3 regions of the Nocardioides hungaricus genome follow, and region 1 is predicted to be linked to each of the others. Evidence: riboswitches for the same ligand, from Rfam matches in the RefSeq annotation. Region 1 holds a riboswitch; each other region holds the start of a gene.
The links. Region 1 has a riboswitch for cobalamin ahead of ACYVKX_RS22710 (prenyltransferase/squalene oxidase repeat-containing protein). Riboswitches for the same ligand answer to the same signal wherever they lie in the genome.
Positions count from the first base shown of each region.

Region 2: linked by a shared signal. The riboswitch ahead of ACYVKX_RS11615 (VWA domain-containing protein) and the one ahead of ACYVKX_RS22710 (prenyltransferase/squalene oxidase repeat-containing protein) in region 1 are both predicted to bind cobalamin.
Region 3: linked by a shared signal. The riboswitch ahead of ACYVKX_RS10760 (ribonucleoside-diphosphate reductase subunit alpha) and the one ahead of ACYVKX_RS22710 (prenyltransferase/squalene oxidase repeat-containing protein) in region 1 are both predicted to bind cobalamin.

Region 1 covers NZ_BAAGRO010000066.1:103,927-110,059, reverse strand. The annotation lists gene gatB (Asp-tRNA(Asn)/Glu-tRNA(Gln) amidotransferase subunit GatB) at 1-1,449, shown strand, start outside; cobalamin riboswitch at 1,660-1,786, shown strand; gene ACYVKX_RS22710 (prenyltransferase/squalene oxidase repeat-containing protein) at 1,826-3,430, shown strand; gene ACYVKX_RS22705 (hypothetical protein) at 3,443-4,300, shown strand; gene ACYVKX_RS22700 (energy-coupling factor transporter transmembrane component T) at 4,303-5,376, shown strand; gene ACYVKX_RS22695 (ABC transporter ATP-binding protein) at 5,376-6,133, shown strand, end outside.
Region 2 covers NZ_BAAGRO010000026.1:116,822-122,954, forward strand. The annotation lists gene cobM (precorrin-4 C(11)-methyltransferase) at 1-279, shown strand, start outside; gene bluB (5,6-dimethylbenzimidazole synthase) at 279-920, shown strand; gene cbiE (precorrin-6y C5,15-methyltransferase (decarboxylating) subunit CbiE) at 895-2,106, opposite strand; cobalamin riboswitch at 2,163-2,309, shown strand; gene ACYVKX_RS11615 (VWA domain-containing protein) at 2,339-4,405, shown strand; gene cobO (cob(I)yrinic acid a,c-diamide adenosyltransferase) at 4,405-5,019, shown strand; gene ACYVKX_RS11625 (cobyrinate a,c-diamide synthase) at 5,013-6,133, shown strand, end outside.
Region 3 covers NZ_BAAGRO010000023.1:4,813-10,945, forward strand. The annotation lists gene ACYVKX_RS10745 (hypothetical protein) at 1-480, shown strand, start outside; gene ACYVKX_RS10750 (hypothetical protein) at 516-1,145, shown strand; gene ACYVKX_RS10755 (hypothetical protein) at 1,509-1,751, shown strand; cobalamin riboswitch at 1,830-2,064, shown strand; gene ACYVKX_RS10760 (ribonucleoside-diphosphate reductase subunit alpha) at 2,180-4,576, shown strand; gene ACYVKX_RS10765 (ribonucleotide-diphosphate reductase subunit beta) at 4,573-5,592, shown strand; gene ACYVKX_RS10770 (DUF2461 family protein) at 5,703-6,133, shown strand, end outside.

The DNA.
Region 1 (6,133 bases):
GACCCGGCGATGGGCCTGGAGGTCCACGTCGAGCTGAACACCGCGTCGAAGATGTTCTGCGGCTGCCCGACCGGGTTCGGCGCCGAGCCGAACACCCAGGTGTGCCCGACCTGCCTGGGCCTGCCAGGCGCGATGCCGGTGGTGAACCGCATGGCCGTGGAGTCGGCGATCCGGATCGGGCTGGCGCTGAACTGTGACATCGCGCAGTGGTGCCGGTTCGCGCGGAAGAACTACTTCTACCCGGACATGCCGAAGAACTTCCAGACCTCGCAGTACGACGAGCCGATCTGCTTCGACGGGTGGATGGACGTGGAGGTGGACGGTGAGACCTTCCGCGTCGAGATCGAGCGCGCGCACATGGAGGAGGACACCGGCAAGTCGCTGCACGTCGGTGGCGCCACCGGCCGCATCCACGGTGCCGACCACTCGCTGGTCGACTACAACCGCGCCGGCATCCCGCTGATCGAGATCGTCACCAGGCCGATCCTCGGGGCGGGCGCGAGGGCGCCCGAGGTGGCGCGGGCCTACGTCGCCCAGCTGCGCGACCTGATCGTCGCGCTCGGCGTCTCCGACGCGCGCATGGACCAGGGCTCGATCCGCGCCGACGTGAACCTCTCGCTGTCGCCCCGGGGCTCCGGCATCCTCGGGACCCGCACGGAGACCAAGAACGTCAACTCGCTGCGGTCGGTCGAGCGCGCGGTCCGCTACGAGATGTCCCGCCATGCCGGCGTACTGGATGCGGGGGGGAGGATCCTCCAGGAGACCCGGCACTGGCACGAGGACACCGGCGTCACGACCAGCGGCCGGGAGAAGTCCGACGCCGAGGACTACCGCTACTTCCCCGAGCCCGACCTGGTGCCGGTCGCGCCGTCGCGGGAGTGGGTCGAGGAGCTGCGCGGCACGCTGCCCGAGAACCCGACCGCCCGCCGGGCGCGGCTGCAGGCGGACTGGGGCTTCTCCGACCTGGAGATGCGCGACACCGTCGGTGTGGGTGCGCTCGACTCCATCGAGCAGACCATCGCCGCCGGCACCACGCCGCAGGCGGCGCGGAAGTGGTGGCTCGGCGAGCTCGCCCGTCGGGGCAACGAGCAGGGCGTCGAGGTCACCGCACTCGCGGTCACCCCGGCCGACGTCGCGCGAGTGCAGGCGCTGGTCGACGAGGACACCCTCAACGACAAGCTGGCCCGCCAGGTCTTCGACGGGCTCTTCGCCGGCGAGGGCACCCCGGACGAGATCGTCGCCGCCCGCGGGCTCGCGATCGTCTCCGACGAGGGCGCGCTCTCGACGGCCGTCGACGCCGCGATCGCCGCGAACCCCGACGTTGCCGCGAAGATCCGCGACGGCAAGGTGGCCGCCGCCGGCGCCCTCATCGGCGCGGTGATGAAGCAGATGCAGGGCCAGGCCGACGCCGGCCGGGTCCGCGAGCTGATCCTGGAGAAGCTGCAGTAGCGCGACTCGGCGCAAGTTGCCCGCCGTAGGGGTGCGACTCGGCGCAAGTTGCCCGGCGTGTGGGTGCGACTCGGCGCAAGTTGCCCGGCGTGTGGGCAAGACGCGCCGACTCGACACCGTTGCGCGGGCAAGACGCGCCGAGTCGGCGTCCCTGGGTGGGCAAGACGCGCCGAGTCGGCGAGGGGGATGGGGGGATATGCTGCGGCCACCAATCAACATCGCGCCCGCAGTGGGGGAAGCCGGTCCGAAGCCGGCGCTGACCCGCAACCGTAGGCCCGCCTCCCGTCTCGACGGGGAGCGAGCGAGCCGGAGTACCTGCTGCGAAGCGTCCCGAATACGCGCTGTCGAGGGATCTGCAGCCGCGGGAAGGAACACCATGCGTCCCATCGTCCGAGGGGTCGCGGCACTGCTGGCCGCGCCCGCCCTCGTCCTCCCGGCGCTCGTCGCCACGTCCGCGCCGGCCACGGCCGCGACCGACTCCGGACCGGCCACCGCGGCCGGCTACTGGCTCGGCGCCCAGCTCCAGGGCGGCCTGGTGCGCAACCAGGAGTACGACTACGACGACATCGGCGGCACCATCGATGTCGCTCTCGGCCTCGACGCGGCCGGCGCGCCCGCCTCGGTCGTCGAGACCATCAGCGACGCCGTGGCCGCGAATGTCGGCGGCTACATCGGCACCGGCGGCGAGGAGTACGCCGGCTCGACGGCCAAGGCGGCGGTGCTCGCTCGGGCGGCCGGCGACGACCCGACCGACTTCGGCGGCGTGGACCTGATCGAACGGCTCGAGGGGCGGGTCCTGACGACCGGCGCGACGGCCGGCCGGACCCAGGACCAGAGCCAGTACGGCGACTACGCGAGCCCGTTCGGGCAGGTCTACGCAGTCCAGGCGCTCGAGGCCGCCGGGAGCGGCCTGACGGACTCGGTGACCGGCTTCCTGCTGGACCAGCAGTGCGCGGCCGGCTTCTTCCGCGGCTCGTTCGCGGCCGTCGACGCCGCCGACCAGACGTGCGACGGCGGCAACGGCCAGCCGAGCGTGGACGCGACCGCGCTCGCGATCCAGTCGCTCCAGTCCCAGCTCGACGACACCGATGTCGCCGCCGCGGTCGCCGCCGCCGTCGCCTGGCTGGCGGGCGAGCAGAACGCCGACGGCTCGTTCGGCTCGGACCAGGCGATCCCGACCGGGAACGCCAACAGCACCGGCCTCGCGGCGTACGCCCTCCTGATCTCCGGCCAGGACCGGGCCGCCGCCGAGGCCGCGGCCTGGCTGCGCGCGCGGCAGGCCGCCAACGTCGCGAACTGCGTCTACTACGACCAGACCGCGGTCGGAGCCGTCTTCTACGACGGCACCGCCCAGGAGGCCGGGTCGGGCACGGCCCTCACCGGCGGGCTCCTCGACCAGACCGTCCGGGCCACCGCCCAGGCGCTCCCGGGCCTGCTCGCCGCGCAGGACGGCGACCCGAGGGCGATGTTCACGGCCGAGTACGTCAGGGCCGGTGGCAGGAAGCCGGTCGGCGTCGTCGACGCCGCCCCGGGAGAGGCGGTCTGCGCGATGCTCGGGGAGCAGTCCGTGCTGGCCTACGCCGACGCCACCGGTGCGGCGAGCCCGCGGATCAGGATCCCGGCGAGGACCGCGACCAGCAGGGTCGAGGTCGCCAACGCATCGGGCGTCTTCGACACCGTGAGGATCAACGCACTCGGCGCGAAGAGGCTCGCCGTCTCGCTCACGAAGAGGGTCGCGGCCGGCACGAGGCAGACCGTCAAGGTCACCGGCCTCGCCCCCGGCGAGACGGCCAGCATCAAGGTCAGGTGGCCGAGCCGCAAGGGCAGCGTGTCGGGCGCCGGCGCGGGCGGTCAGGCCAACCGCAAGGGAGTCTTCAAGACCACGGTCACGGTGCCGAACCGGCCGGGCCGGGCGAAGGTGCGGGTCGTGGGCGCGTTTCCCGACCGCAAGGCGAAGACCTCCTTCACCGTCACCCGCTGACGTGCTCCGTTCGTGATCCGTCAGATCGCACGCGTCGCCGTCGCGGCCGGCCTGGCCGCGACGGCGTACGCCGCCGCGCCGGTCGCGCCCGCGAGCGCGGCCGCCTGCCCGACCGCCGCCGGGGTCACCGTCGTCGTCGACTTCGGCGAGCTCGGCGGGGGCGTGCAGTCCGGGTGCGTGCCGGACGGGGGCGGCGACCGGGCCAGCGCGCTGTTCCCGGCCGCCGGGTTCCCGCTGGACTACGTGCAGCGCCAGCCCGGCTTCGTGTGCCGGGTCTCCGGCAAGCCCGCGGACAGCCCCTGCGTGAACACCCCGCCCGCCGACGCGTACTGGGCGCTCTACTGGTCGGACGGGAAGTCCGGCTCGTGGACCTACGCGACCACGAGCGCCGGCGGCCTGTCGGTCCCCGAGGGCGGCTACGTCGGCTTCTCCTGGGTCGGCTCGTCCGACTCCTCGCCCCCTGGCGCGAGCCCGGCACCGCACCCGGACCCGACGCCGACCCAGTCGTCGACCCAGTCGCCGACCCAGACGCAGCAGCCCTCCTCGGCGCATCCCACGCGGCAGCCGACCGCGCAGCCCACGAAGGCGCCGAGCCAGCAGGCGCCGAGCAGCTCGGCCGCGCCGTCCGCGAGCGAGTCCGGGTCGGCGACGCCGCCGGCGAAGAGGTCGCGATCGGCCTCCGCGGAGCCGACCGCGGCCGGGTCGCCGTCGCCGAGCGAGACCGAGGCGTCCGCCGTACCCGCGTCCTCCGACCCGGCCGAACCCGAGGACGGCCTGCCCACCTGGATCGCGCCGGCCGTGGTCGTGGTGCTCTTCGGCGCCGCGGGCGCTGTCGCCGTGGTCCGGCGGCGCCGGTCGGGGGCGGCCTGAGCATGGCCCGGCTTCCACGCGATCTGCACCCGGTCGCCTGGTGGGTCTGGGCGCTGGGCCTGTGCGCCGCGGCGACCTTCACCACCAACCCGTTCGTGCTGCTGATGCTGGTCGGCGTCGCGGCGACCGTCGTGTCGCTGCGACGCTCGGAGCAGTCGTGGGGCCGGTCCTTCCGGCTCTACCTGTGGCTGGGCGGGTTCATCGTGGTGATGCGGCTGGGGTTCTGGATCGTGTTCGGGGGCTGGTCCGGCGGCCGGGTGCTGGTGGACCTGCCGAGCGTGCCGCTGCCGTCGTGGTTCGCGGGGGTCAGCCTGCTCGGGCCGCTGTACGCCGAGGCGCTGCTGTTCGCGCTGTACGACGGGATCCGGCTGGCGACGATCGTGGTCTGCGTCGGCGCGGCCAACTCGGTGGCGAACCCCAAGCGGCTGCTGCGCTCCATCCCGCCGGCGCTCTACGAGATCGGCACCGCCCTCGTGGTCGCGGTGACCGTGCTGCCGCAGTTCGCCGACAGTGCGCGGCGGGTGCGCGCCGCGCAGAGCCTGCGCGCCGGCGACACCCGCAGGGTGCGGCGGCTGCGCCGGTTCCTGGTGCCGGTCCTGGAGGACGCGCTCGAGCGCTCGCTCGCCCTGGCCGCCGGCATGGACACCCGCGGCTACGGCCGGGCGTCCGGGGCGACACCGGCGCAGCGGCGTACCACCGGGGCGCTGATGCTGGTCGGCCTCGGCGGCATCTGCGTCGGCACGTACGCCGTCCTCGACTCCACCGCGCCGCGCGTGCTCGCGCTGCCGATGCTCGCGCTCGGGCTCGCCGCCGCGGTCGCGGGGATGCTCAGCGCGGGCCGCCGGGTCGGGCGCAGCCGCTACCGCCCGGACCCGTGGCGCTGGCCGGAGTTCGCCGTCGTCGGCTCCGGGGTGCTCGCCGGCGTGCTCGGCTGGTGGCTCAGCCGCAGCCAGCCGGCGGTCGTCTACCCGGCGCTCGACGCGATGCCGACGATCAGCGCGGCCGCGCTGCTCATGGCCGTGGTCGCGCTCGCCGGCCCGCTGACCACCCCGATGCCCCGGCTGGCGGTGGCCTGATGCTCGAGCTGCGCGGCATCGCGTTCCGCTACGACGACGCCCCGGTGCTCGACGGCGTCGACCTCACGATCGACGAGGGCGAGCTGGTGCTCGTCTCCGGCCCGACCGGCGTCGGCAAGTCCACGCTGCTCGGCGTCGTCACCGGGCTGGTGCCGCGGTTCAGCGGCGGCACCCTCGACGGCGACGTGCTGCTCGACGGCGAGAGCGTCGTGCGCCGGCCGCCGCGCGAGCGCGCGCACGCGATCGGGTACGTCGGGCAGGACCCCGCCGCCGGGTTCGTCACCGACACCGTGGAGGAGGAGCTCGCCTACGGCATGGAGCAGCTCGGGCTCCCCGGCGACACCATGCGCCGCCGGGTCGAGGAGACCCTCGACCTGCTCGGCGTCGCCGACCTCCGCAGCCGCGACCTGCGCACGCTGTCGGGCGGACAGCAGCAGCGGGTCGCGATCGGCTCGGTGCTCACCATGCACCCGCGGCTGCTCGTGCTCGACGAGCCGACCTCCGCGCTCGACCCGACCGCGGCCGAGGAGGTGCTGGCCACGCTCACCCGGCTGGTGCACGACCTCGGCGTCTCGGTGCTGCTCGCCGAGCACCGGCTGGAGCGGGTGGTGCCGTTCGCGGACCGGATGTGCCTGCTGACCGGCGACGGCCGGATGCACGTGGGAGAGCCCGGCGAGCTGCTCGTCGACTCGCCCGTCGTACCCCCGATCGTGGAGCTCGGCCGCGCCGCCGGATGGGACCCGCTCCCGCTCAGCGT
Region 2 (6,133 bases), on a different contig from region 1:
CATCTGGCGATCACGCGAGTGCGGGCGCTGATGGCCGAGGTCGAACCGGAGTACGGCGAGGACTGCCCGGTGGCCGTCGTCTACCGCGCCAGCCAGCCCGGGGAGCAGGTGCTGCGTGGCACGGTGGCGACCATCTCGGAGGTGGTGGAGGCGGCAGGGCTGCGCCAGGCGGCCGTGATCCTGGTCGGCTGGGCGCTGGCCCGCGAGGGCGGCGAGTCCTATCTCTACGACGCGGCCCGCGACCGGAGCTCGAAGCGACGCGGCGATCGGGGGCTCTGATGGAGCTCTACGACGTCATCAACCGTCGTCGTGACACTCGCCGAGAATTCACAGGTGAGCCGTTGGCCGCCGAGGTGCTGGAGCGGCTGCTGTCGGCGGCTCACTGTGCACCGAGTGTCGGGATGAGCCAACCGTGGGACTTCGTGCTGGTCCGCTCGCCGGACGCGCTCAGCGCTTTCGCCGACCACGTCGCGCTCGAGCGGGACGCATTCGCGGCGACGCTCAGCGGTGAGCGCGCCGAGACGTTCTCGCGGATCAAGGTCGAAGGGATCCGCGAGTCGCGGCTCGGGATCGTGGTCGGCTACGACCCGACCCGCGGCGGGCCGAGGGTGCTCGGGCGACACGCCATCGCCGACGCCGGGCTCTACTCGGTGGTCTGCGCCATCCAGAACCTCTGGCTCGCCGCGACCGCCGAGGGCGTCGGGGTGGGGTGGGTCAGTTTCTACCGCGAGGAGTTCCTGCGCGACCTCGTCGGCATGCCGGAGCGCGTACGGCCGGTGGCGTGGCTCTGCGTCGGCGCCGTCTCGGAGCTACCGGACGTGCCTGACCTGGAGCGCTACGGCTGGCGGCACCGCTCGCCGTTGGCGAGCGTCCTGCATGAGGAGAGGTACGGCGTCAGCGCGTCAGTGCCCACTGCGTGACGGTACGGGCCGGGGTCCACCCGGTGAAGGCGCCGACCGGTGCACTGGTCTCGACCGAGACTCGGGTCAGCTCACCGCCGTGCTCCCGGTAGAGCCGACCGAGCAGCATCTCGGTCTCGAGCGTCACGCCGTGCACGACCAGCCGGCCGGCCGGTCGCAGCGCCGTCAGGCAGGCGTCGATCACCCCGTCGCGGGTGGCGCCGCCGCCGATGAAGATGGCGTCCGGCGGGCGGAGCCCGGCGAGCGCGCCGGGGGCCCGTCCGTGCACGACCTCGAGCCCCGGCACACCGAGACTCGTGGCGTTGCGGCTGATCCGCGCAGCACGGTCGGCGTCCGCCTCGACCGCCGTCGTCGTGCAGGACGGGTGGGCGCGCATCCACTCGATCCCGACCGAGCCGGCTCCGGCGCCGACATCCCACAGGTGCTCGCCCGGGGTCGGGGAGAGCCGGGCGAGAGCGCTGGCGCGCAGGTCGCGCTTGGTCAGCTGGCCGTCGTGCTCGAAGGCGTCGTCGGGCAGACCGGCGACCCAGCCGCCGAGGCTCGGGCCGACGCAGTCAATCGCGACGACGTTGAGCCGAGGGAGGTCGAACTCCTTGCCGGTGAGGATGACGGCCTTGTCGAACAGGAAAGAGCTCTGCTCGCGTCCGCCCAGGTCGCCGAGGACGGTGAGCTCACTGTCGCCGTACCCCTCCGCGACCAGCAGCGCCGCCACATCCCTCGGCGTGTGTTCATCGGACGAGAGAACCAGGATCCGACGGCCAGGGGCGAGCTCGCGGCGCACCAGCGCGACGTCGCGACCCACCACGCTCACGACCGCATGGCTCTCCGCCGACCAGCGCATCGCCGCCCGTGCGAGGGCGACTGAGGAGATCCCCGGGACGACAGTCACCTCGTCAGGCCCGAGCAGGTCCATGAAGGTCGTGGCGATCCCCGACACCAGCGGGTCGCCGGACGCCAGGGCGACGACATGCCCGCCCGCCGCCTCGTCCGCCAGGGACGCGAGCAGCGCCGGCAACCGGTCACGCATCGGGGAGGGCCAGGGCTCGCGGCGCTGCCCCGGCACGTCGGGCAGGAGGTCGAGGTGCCGGCGCCCACCGAGCACCACGCGGGCTCGCTCGACCCAGGCCCGGCCAACCTCCGGCACACCGTCCCAGCCGTCGGCGCCGATACCCACCACAGTGATCACGCGAGCAGACGCTATCGTGAGCCCCGCAAGGCGAGAGGTGCCCCAACGGCCCAGCCATCGGAAACGGTGGGGACGGCGGACGGGGAGAATCTGGGAAGCCGGTGAGATTCCGGCACAGGCCCGCTGCGGTGAACCGAGCCTCCACTCACGAGTTGAGCGGAGGACTCGGCAAGTCCGAAGACCGGCCTCCCGCCCGACCAGTCACTGCTGGCGAACAGAGCGGGAGCCTCACATGCCACAGCACTACCCATTTTCAGCCGTCCTCGGTTGCGAGACCGACGCCCTGGACGACATGGGCCTCGCGCTCGTCCTCACGACGATCTCGCCGGAGATCGGTGGCGTGCTCGTGCGGGGCGAGAAGGGCACCGCGAAGTCGACAACGGTGCGGGCGCTGGCCGCCGTGCTGCCGCCCATCGATGTGTACGCGGCCGACAGGTTCTCCGTGGACCCTGCCGACCCGGCAGCCACATCGCCCGACGGCCCGTTCGGCACCGAGACGGAGACCATCGTCCGTCCGGTGCGGCTCGTCGAACTACCCGTAGGCGCGACCGAGGACCGAGTCCTCGGCTCCCTCCACCTCGAGCGGGCGCTGTCACACGGCAAGGTGGAGTACGAGCCCGGACTGCTCGCGAGAGCACACCGCGGCATCCTCTACGTCGACGAGGTCAACCTGCTGCACGACCACCTCGTCGACCTGCTCCTAGATGCCGCGGCAATGGGTCAGGTCACCGTCGAGCGCGACGGCGTATCGGTCGAGCACGCAGCCCGGTTCGTGCTGATCGGCACGATGAACCCCGAGGAGGGGGAACTGCGCCCGCAGCTGCTCGACCGCTTCGGGCTCACCGTCGAGGTTGCCGCCCCCCGGGAGCCGGCGCTACGCGCCGAGGTCGTGCGCCGGCGGATGGCCTACGACGCCGATCCGGTCGCGTTCACCGCGCGCTACCGCGACGCCGACCGCGCCCTAACCGAGCGAGTCGAGACCGCCCGCGAGCGTCTCGCCAAGGTGCGGCTCACCGAGTCTGCGCTCATGAAGATCGCCGAAGTCTGTGCCACGTTCGAGGTCGACGGGCTTCGCGCCGACATCGTCACCGCCCGCACCGCGGTCGCCCACGCCGCCTGGGAGGGCCGCGATGAGGTCACCCGCGCCGACATCCGACGCGCCGCACTGCTGGCGCTGCCGCACCGGCGCCGCCGCAACCCCTTCGATGCTCCCGGTCTCGACGATGACCTACTCGACCAGGTCCTGGGCGACGACGAGCTACCGCCCGAGCCGCCGGAGGGTCCGGCCCCCGATGAGCCGCAGAGCCCACCCGAGGACGACACACCAGATCAGGCGCAGGCTGCCGGACCGCGGGACGAGGCCGGTGAGGGCGACAGTGATCAGGCGCCGACCGACGACACTCTGGCGGAGACTCCGGCCGAGTCTGACGTCGAGCAGCCGATGACGCCTCCCGCAGGCACCGAGGCCGGTTCGACGGTTCGTGCCACCGCGCCGTACCGACCGCGACTGCTGAAGGTGCAGGGGCTCGGCGAGGGCGCGGCCGGACGACGCAGCCGAGCCCTCGCGAGCACCGGTCGCCGCGTCGGCGCCCGGCTGCCGGACGGGCCCACCGGCTCGCTCCACCTGGTGGAGACCCTGCTGGCGGCCGCTGGCAAGCAGTCCTCGCGCGGCCGCACGACCGGACGCGTGGAGCTGCGCAACGAGGACCTCCGGGTCGCCGTGCGGGAGGGTCGGGAGGCCAATCTTGTGCTCTTCTGCGTTGACGCCTCCGGCTCTATGGCCGCGCGTAAGCGGATGTCCCAGGTGAAGACCGCGATCCTCTCGCTGCTGCTCGACGCCTACCGCCGCCGTGACAAGGTCGGCCTGGTCACCTTCCGAGGCGCCGAGGCGACGGTCGCGCTGCCGCCCACACGCTCCGTCGACATCGCTGCAGCGCGGCTCGACGAAGTTCCGGCAGGGGGACGTACGCCGCTGGCCGAAGGGCTGCTCGAAGCCGCTCGCGTGCTGACCCGTGAGCGAATGCGCGATCCACGACTGCGACCACTCCTGGTTCTGGTCACGGACGGTCGCGCGACGGGCGGAAAAGACGCTGTCGCGCGGTCACAGCAGGCTGCGGAGTACGTCGCCGGGCTCGGCGTGACGACGGTCGTCATCGACGGCGAGAGCGGCCCCCTGCGTCTTGGCCTCGCACTGCGACTCGCCGAGCTGCTGCGTGCCGAACACCTCCCCGTGGCCGAGGTCAGTGCTGAGGCGCTGGCCGGCACGGTCCGATCCCGCACGCAAAAGGGAGCGGCCTGATGCCCCAGGGCAAGCCCGCCGTCGTCCCCGACGACGGCCTGACGACGAAGCAGCGTCGCAACCGACCACTGCTGGTGGTGCACACCGGCGACGGCAAGGGGAAGTCCACCGCCGCCTTCGGGCTCGCGCTCCGCGGGTGGAACCAGGGCTGGAAGATCGGTGTCTTCCAGTTCGTGAAGTCGGCCAAATGGCGCATCGGCGAGCAGACCGTTCTGGAGCGACTGGGCCGGCTGCACGAGGAGACGGGCGAGGGCGGCCCGGTCGAGTGGCACAAGATGGGTTCCGGCTGGTCGTGGACCCGAAAGCAGGGTGACGCCGAAGACCACGAGACCGCGGCTCTGCAGGGATGGCAGGAGATCAAGCGCCGCCTGGCCGACGAGAGCCACGACCTGCTGATCCTCGACGAGTTCACCTACCCGATGAAGTGGGGCTGGGTGGACGTCCAGGACGTCGTAGAGACGCTGACCAACCGCCCGGGCTTCCAGCACGTGATCATCACGGGCCGCAATGCCGATCCCCTACTCGTCGAGGCTGCCGACCTAGTCACGGAGATGAGCAAGGTCAAGCATCCGATGGACGTCGGCCAGAAGGGCCAGAGGGGCATCGAGTGGTAGCCCTGCCCCGGCTCGTCGTTGCAGCACCGTCGACCGGACAGGGGAAGACCACGATCGCCACCGGCCTGATGGCGGCACTGCGGATCGCCGGCCACGAGGTGAGCGGCCACAAGGTCGGTCCGGACTACATCGACCCCGGCTACCACGCCTTGGCGACCGGCCGCCCCGGCCGCAACCTCGACCCGCACCTCGTGGGCGAGGAGCGGCTCGTCCCGATGTTGCTGCACGGTGCGTCCGGCGCGGACATCGCGGTGATCGAGGGCGTCATGGGCCTGTACGACGGACGACTGGGCACCGACGGATTCGCCTCCACCGCGCACGTCGCCACACTCACCCGGACGCCAGTCGTGCTCGTGATCGACGTCGCCAAGCTGTCCCGCTCCGCGGGGGCGATCGCCCTCGGCATGGCGACGTTCGACGCCGGAGTCCGGGTGGCCGGTGTCGTCCTCAACCAGGCGGGATCGGACCGCAACACCGCCGAGATCATCGGCTCGCTCGAGCAAACGGGCCTGCCGGTCCTTGGCGTGATGCCGCGCGACGTCCGGCTCTCCACACCCTCACGCCACCTGGGGCTCGTCCCCGCCGCCGAACGGGACGGTTCCATCCGGATGATCGAACAGCTCGGGGAGCAGGTGGCCCGCCACCTGGACCTCGACGCGATCCTCGAGGTCGCCCGCTCGGCGCCGCATCTGGACGCCGAGTCGTGGAGCCCCGCACGAGAGGTGATGTCGGTCGGCGCCAGCGACCACCGGCCAGTCGTCGCGATGGCCGGCGGGCGCGCCTTCACGTTCCGCTACGCGGAGACCGAAGAGCTCCTGACCGCTGCCGGCTGCGAGGTCGTCACCTTCGATCCGCTCGTCGATCAGGCCCTTCCGGCTGGCACGCAGGGCATCTACCTCGGCGGCGGGTTCCCCGAGGTGTACGCCGCCGAGCTCGCCGCTAACCGTGGTCTGCTGGACGATCTGCGTAGCGCCGTGGCAGCCGGGATCCCGACGGTCGCCGAGTGCGCCGGGTTGCTCTACCTGGCCGAGTCGCTCGACGGCGCACCCATGGCGGGCATCCTCCCGGCCACGGCTGCGATGGCAGGGCGGCTCGTGCTGCGTTACCCGGCTGC
Region 3 (6,133 bases), on a different contig from region 1:
GCCGGCTGGCTGGACTTCGGCGGCGTGATGGTGCGCGACGACGACTCCGTGCCGAGCGGGACGCCCGTCGTAGCGTCCGAGCCGGCGGCGTCGCTCGACGGCGCCGCCTTCGACCCGCTGGTGCCGGCCGAGCTCGGCCCGCCCGACGGGGTCAGCGTCGGCGACGACGGCACGCTGGTGTCGATGAGCTGGACGGTGGCCGGGAGGACGGTCCGGCTCGACCAGTTCGCGGCCGACCTCGACCCCTACTTCTGGAAGTCCTCGCCGGTCGTGGAGCGGGTGGACGTCGCCGGCCGGGACGCGCTGTGGTTCCCGGTGCCGCACGAGGTCGTCGTCGTCCCGGAGGGCGGCGCACCCATGACCGAGGCGCCGCGGCTGACCGGGCAGACCCTCGTGGTGCAGTGGAACGGCGTGACGCTGCGGCTCGAGGGCTCCTTCGGACTCGATCGCGCGGTGGCGATCATCGCCTCACTGGAGTGAGGGAACCTGCACGCTCGCGGCGGTGTAGACGGGACATGCGCCGTCTTCTGGTACTCCTCGCGCTCGCCGTGAGCGCCACCCTCGTCCTCGCACCGCCCGCCGACGCCGGCGGCCCCACGAGCGTGCTGATCGCCGACCCCACGACGGAGCGGGCGGCTGGCCTCTACTACTCCGACGCCGCGTACCGCGACCTCAACCGGATCCTCGCCGACGGCGAGCGGCTCTCCACGCGGCCCTCGGGCCTGGGGCCGCGCTCGGTGAACCTGATCTGGATGATCCGCGACGTGACCCCCTGGCAGGCCCAGCAGCTCTACCTCGACGCCGCGGGCGGCCCGGTCGTCGCCACCTACGGCATCGAGGCGACGGGGAACGCCGGCGACGTCGTCTGGACCCGGCCGACCGAGGGCAGGGCCCTCCAGCGGCTGGTGCAGGGGGTGCTCGCCGGCTCCTCGTCCATCGCCGCGCCCGCGGCGGCCCCGGCCGCCCCCGCACCCGACCCCGTGGCGACCGAGCGGGTCGTCACCGAGACCGCCTGGTACTCCCTCGCCGGCTGGCGCTGGCTCGCCCCCGGCGTCCTCCTCGGCGCCGGGGTCGGGCTGCTCGCCACCCGGAGCCGAAGGCGCGACCACGAGCCGCGGCAGGTGCTGGTCGACGTCGCACCCTGACCGCCGCGCCACGACTGCGGCTTCGCGTCAACTCACGGTTGACGCACTATCGACGTAAACGATAGATTTACGGTACGGAGGTCGCGCGGTCCGCCCGCAAGCACGGAGTCGCCGACCACGACATCCGGCACGCGTGGGCCCACGCTCTCCGCTACATCGAGTACGAGTAGGACGGCGAGGACCGACTCCTCATCATCGGCCCCAGCGCGACCGGGACATTGCTCGAACTCGTCGCCGTCCCCCGTGAACCACCCGGCCCGGATCATCCACGCCGACACGCTCCGCCCGAAGTTCTCCTACTTCCTCCGGTGAGCATGGGGATCGCCGCCCGCTCCTTGACCGATACCAGCCCAGGTGATGCAGATGACCGCCAAGACGCAGAGCGCCGATGACATCGGCCTCGGCCAGCTCGACCCCGCAACCGCCGAGGCCCGCGACGCCACTCACTTCCGACGCATCGTCGCCGCCAAGCACGCCATCGCCGCCGCCGAGTCCGAGCTCCGCGATGCGGTCGCCGCGGCGCGCGAGGCCGGCGATTCATGGACAGTGATCGGTGCCGCGCTGGGCACGACCAAGCAGAACGCCTACCAGCGATTCGGAAAGTAGCCACCGGGTGGCCGCGTGGCCGGGCGGCACGACACGCCGACACAAGATGTGGTCCCACGAATTGTCTGCGGCCCTACATATGGTGTTCGACGCAGCTGGTTCGGCGTCCCCGCCAGGGACGTCGAGGCAAGAGGGAACCCGGTGCGACTCCGGGACTGCCCCGCAGCGGTGAGTGGGAACGACCGCCGTCATTGAGCACTGGGACACCCCCCGAGAGATCGGGACGGAGCCCGGGAAGCGACGGTCAGTAGGGGTCGAGAGGCAACTCGACGCGCCCACGAGTCCGAAGACCTGCCAGCGCACCGCACCCGCCGGGTGCGGTGGTCCGAGGCCTCGTGGGACGGCCGACGGCTGACGCCGACCGGCGTGCACCCGTCCCCTCCCCCGCGACCCGGATCCTCCCGGACCGATCTCGCGAGGAGAGAGAAGTGACGGTCACAGTCTCGACCAGCTCGACCACCGAAGTCCCGACCACCGAGGGACGGCGCACCCCGATGCAGGTGCGCAAGCGCAACGGCGACACCGAGCCCGTCGACGTCAACAAGATCGTGCGCGCCGTGGACCGCGTCAGCGGCGACCTGGCCGACGTGGACCCGATGCGCGTCGCCACCCGCACGATCAGCGGCCTGTACGACGGCGCCACCACGACCGAGCTGGACCGGCTGTCGATCCAGACGGCCGCCGAGATGATCGGCGAGGAGCCGCAGTACTCCCGGCTCGCCGCGCGATTGCTCGCCGGATACGTCGAGAAGGAGGTCCGCAACCAGGGTGTCGCGTCGTTCAGCCAGGCGGTCGCCCTCGGGCACGCCGAGGGCCTGATCGGTGACGAGACGGCGGCGTTCGTCAAGGACAACGCCCGCAAGCTCGACTTCGCCGTCGACACCGCCCTGTCGGAGGGGGCCGACCACCGGTTCGAGTACTTCGGGCTGCGCACGGTCTACGACCGCTACCTGCTGCGCCACCCGACGACCCGGCTGGTCGTCGAGACGCCGCAGTACTTCCTGCTCCGGGTCGCCTGCGGCCTGGCCCAGAGCCCGGGTGAGGCGATCCGCTTCTACCGGCTGATGTCCTCGCTGGCGTACCTGCCGAGCAGCCCGACGCTGTTCAACTCCGGCACCCGGCACACCCAGATGTCGTCGTGCTACCTCGTCGACAGCCCGCGCGACGACCTCGACTCGATCTACTCGCGCTACGCCCAGGTGGCGAAACTGTCCAAGTTCGCCGGCGGCATCGGCCTCGCCTTCTCCCGGGTGCGCTCGCGCGGGGCGCTGATCCGCGGCACGAACGGCCAGTCCAACGGCATCGTGCCGTTCCTGCGCACCCTGGACTCGTCGGTCGCCGCGGTCAACCAGGGCGGCCGGCGCAAGGGCGCGGCGTGTGTCTACCTCGAGCCGTGGCACCCGGACGTCGAGGAGTTCCTCGAGCTGCGCGACAACACCGGCGAGGACGCCCGGCGCGCGCACAACCTCAACCTCGCCAACTGGATCCCCGACGAGTTCATGCGGCGGGTCGAGGCGGACGCCGACTGGTCGCTCATCGACCCCGACCAGGCCCCCGAGCTGCCCGACCTGTGGGGGGAGGCGTTCGACGCGGCGTACCGCCGCGCCGAGGAGGAGGGCCGCTACGTCCGGCAGGTCCAGGCGCGCGAGCTCTACGGCAAGATGATGCGTACGCTCGCGCAGACCGGGAACGGCTGGATGACCTTCAAGGACGCCGCCAACCGCACCTGCAACCAGACCGGCGGTCCGGGCTCCCCGGTCGTACACCTCTCCAACCTGTGCACCGAGATCGTCGAGGTCTCCTCCGACAGCGAGACGGCCGTCTGCAACCTCGGCTCGGTGAACCTGGCCCAGCACCTGCGCGGGGCCGAGGTCGACTGGGACAAGCTCCGCGAGACCGTGCGTACGGCGGTGCCGCTGCTCGACCGGGTCATCGACATCAACTACTACCCGAGCACCGAGGCCGCGGCGTCCAACCCGCGGTGGCGGCCGATCGGGCTGGGGCTGATGGGCCTGCAGGACGTGCTCTTCGCGCTGCGGCTGCCCTTCGACTCCGCCGAGGCGCGGGAGCTGTCGACGCGGATCCAGGAGGAGATCTACCTGACCGCGCTCGAGGTGTCCTGCGACCTGGCGCGGGAGCACGGGCCGCACCCGGCGTACGACGCCACGCGGGCCGCGCGCGGCGACCTCCAGCCGGACCTGTGGGGCGTCACGCCCGCGCAGGCCGGGCGCTGGGCCGCGCTGCGCGAGCGGATCGCCGAGCACGGGCTGCGCAACTCGCTGCTCGTCGCGATCGCCCCGACCGCGACGATCGCGTCGATCGCGGGCTGCTATGAGTGCATCGAGCCGCAGGTGTCGAACCTGTTCAAGCGCGAGACCCTCTCCGGCGAGTTCCTCCAGGTCAACGGCGCGCTGGTGCGCGAGCTCAAGGCGCGCGGCCTCTGGACGGCGGAGATCCGCGAGGAGATCAAGCGGGCCGAGGGGTCCGTCCAGGGCGTGACGGCGCTGCCCGAGGAGGTCCGGACGCTGTTCCGCACCGCCTGGGAGCTGCCCCAGCGCGCGCTGATCGACATGGCGGCCGCGCGGGCGCCGTACGTCGATCAGAGCCAGTCGCTGAACCTCTTCATCGCCGGCCCGTCCATCGGCAAGCTCTCGTCGATGTACCTGCACGCCTGGAAGGCCGGGCTGAAGACCACGTACTACCTGCGCTCGCGGCCCGCGACGCGCATCCAGCAGGCGACGGTCTCCGTCGCCGCCGCCGTGAGCGACGCCGAGGCGCTGGCCTGCTCGCTCGAGAACCCCGAGACCTGCGAGGCCTGCGAATGACCACCGACGCGAACACCCGGATGCTGCTCGACCCCGGCATGAACCTGACCCTGCGGCCGATGCGCTACCCGCACTTCTACGACCGCTACCGCGACGCCATCAAGAACACCTGGACCGTCGAGGAGGTCGACCTGCACTCCGACCTCAAGGACCTCCAGCGGCTCACCGACGCCGAGCGGCACCTGGTGTCGCGGCTGGTGGCGTTCTTCGCGACCGGCGACACGATCGTCGCGAACAACCTGGTGCTGAACCTCTACCAGCACGTCAACAGCCCGGAGGGCCGCCTGTACCTCTCCCGCCAGCTCTTCGAGGAGGCGGTGCACGTGCAGTTCTACCTGACCCTGCTCGACACCTACGTCCCCGACGAGGCGGAGCGGCACGAGGCGTTCGCGGCAGTCGACAACATCGCGTCGATCAAGCACAAGGCCGACTTCTGCTTCACGTGGATCGACTCGGTCTTCGACCTCCAGGAGCTGCGCTCGGCCGACGACCGGCGGGCGTTCCTGCTCAACCTGATCTGCTTCGCGGCCGTCATCGAGGGGCTGTTCTTCTACGGCGCCTTCGCCTACGTGTACTTCCTGCGCTCACGGGGCCTGCTCAACGGCCTCGCGTCCGGCACCAACTGGGTCTTCCGCGACGAGTCGATGCACATGGCGTTCGCGTTCGACGTCGTCGACACCGTGCGTGAGGAGGAGCCCGGGCTCTTCGACGACCGGATGAGGCAGCAGATCCGGGAGATGCTGACCGAGGGCGTGGACGCCGAGGCGCAGTTCGCCGAGGACCTCCTCGGCGGCGGCGTCGCCGGCCTCTCGACCGCCGACATGCGCTCCTACCTCGAGCACGTCGCCGACCGCCGGATGCTCCGGCTCGGCCTCGAGCCGATCTACGGCTCGCCCAACCCGCTGGCGTTCATGGAGCTGCAGGACGTCCAGGAGCTCTCGAACTTCTTCGAGCGACGGGTCTCGGCGTACCAGGTCGGCGTCTCGGGGACCGTGGGCTTCGACGAGGACTTCTAAGCGCGTGCGGTACCGGCCCCCGGCCCCCGGCTCAGGCCGGGAGCGTGGGCCGGTACCGCACGGCGACTGCTCCGGACTGGAAATCCTGGCGATCCACGAGCTCAAGTTGGATGCGCTCGCGGCCGCTGAGGACGTTCCGCCCGAATCGCGACGTGCGATTCTCGAAGGACAAGTCGCCCTACAGGCTCTGGATCGGCGCCGTTAGCGAGACGCGCGGTCGGCGGCATCGGCTACTACATCGAGGTCTCCGCCACCCGCCTCGTCACCGGCTTCGATGCGATGCTCATGGCCCGCGACCAGCTCGCACGGTTCCACGACGCGATGATCGACGAGCACAGCGGCCCGGCGTTCACCGAACTCGCCCACTCCACTCCACCCCTCCCGTCACCTGCGGCATCGAACCCCCGTCGAAGACCACGCCACGCGGCTATCCCGCAGACCACCCCCGCGCGGAGTACCTGCGCTGGAAGGGCGCCGCCATCGTCCAGGAGTACGACAAAGCCGACTGGATGCACACCCCGGAAGCCCGACACCGGATCGG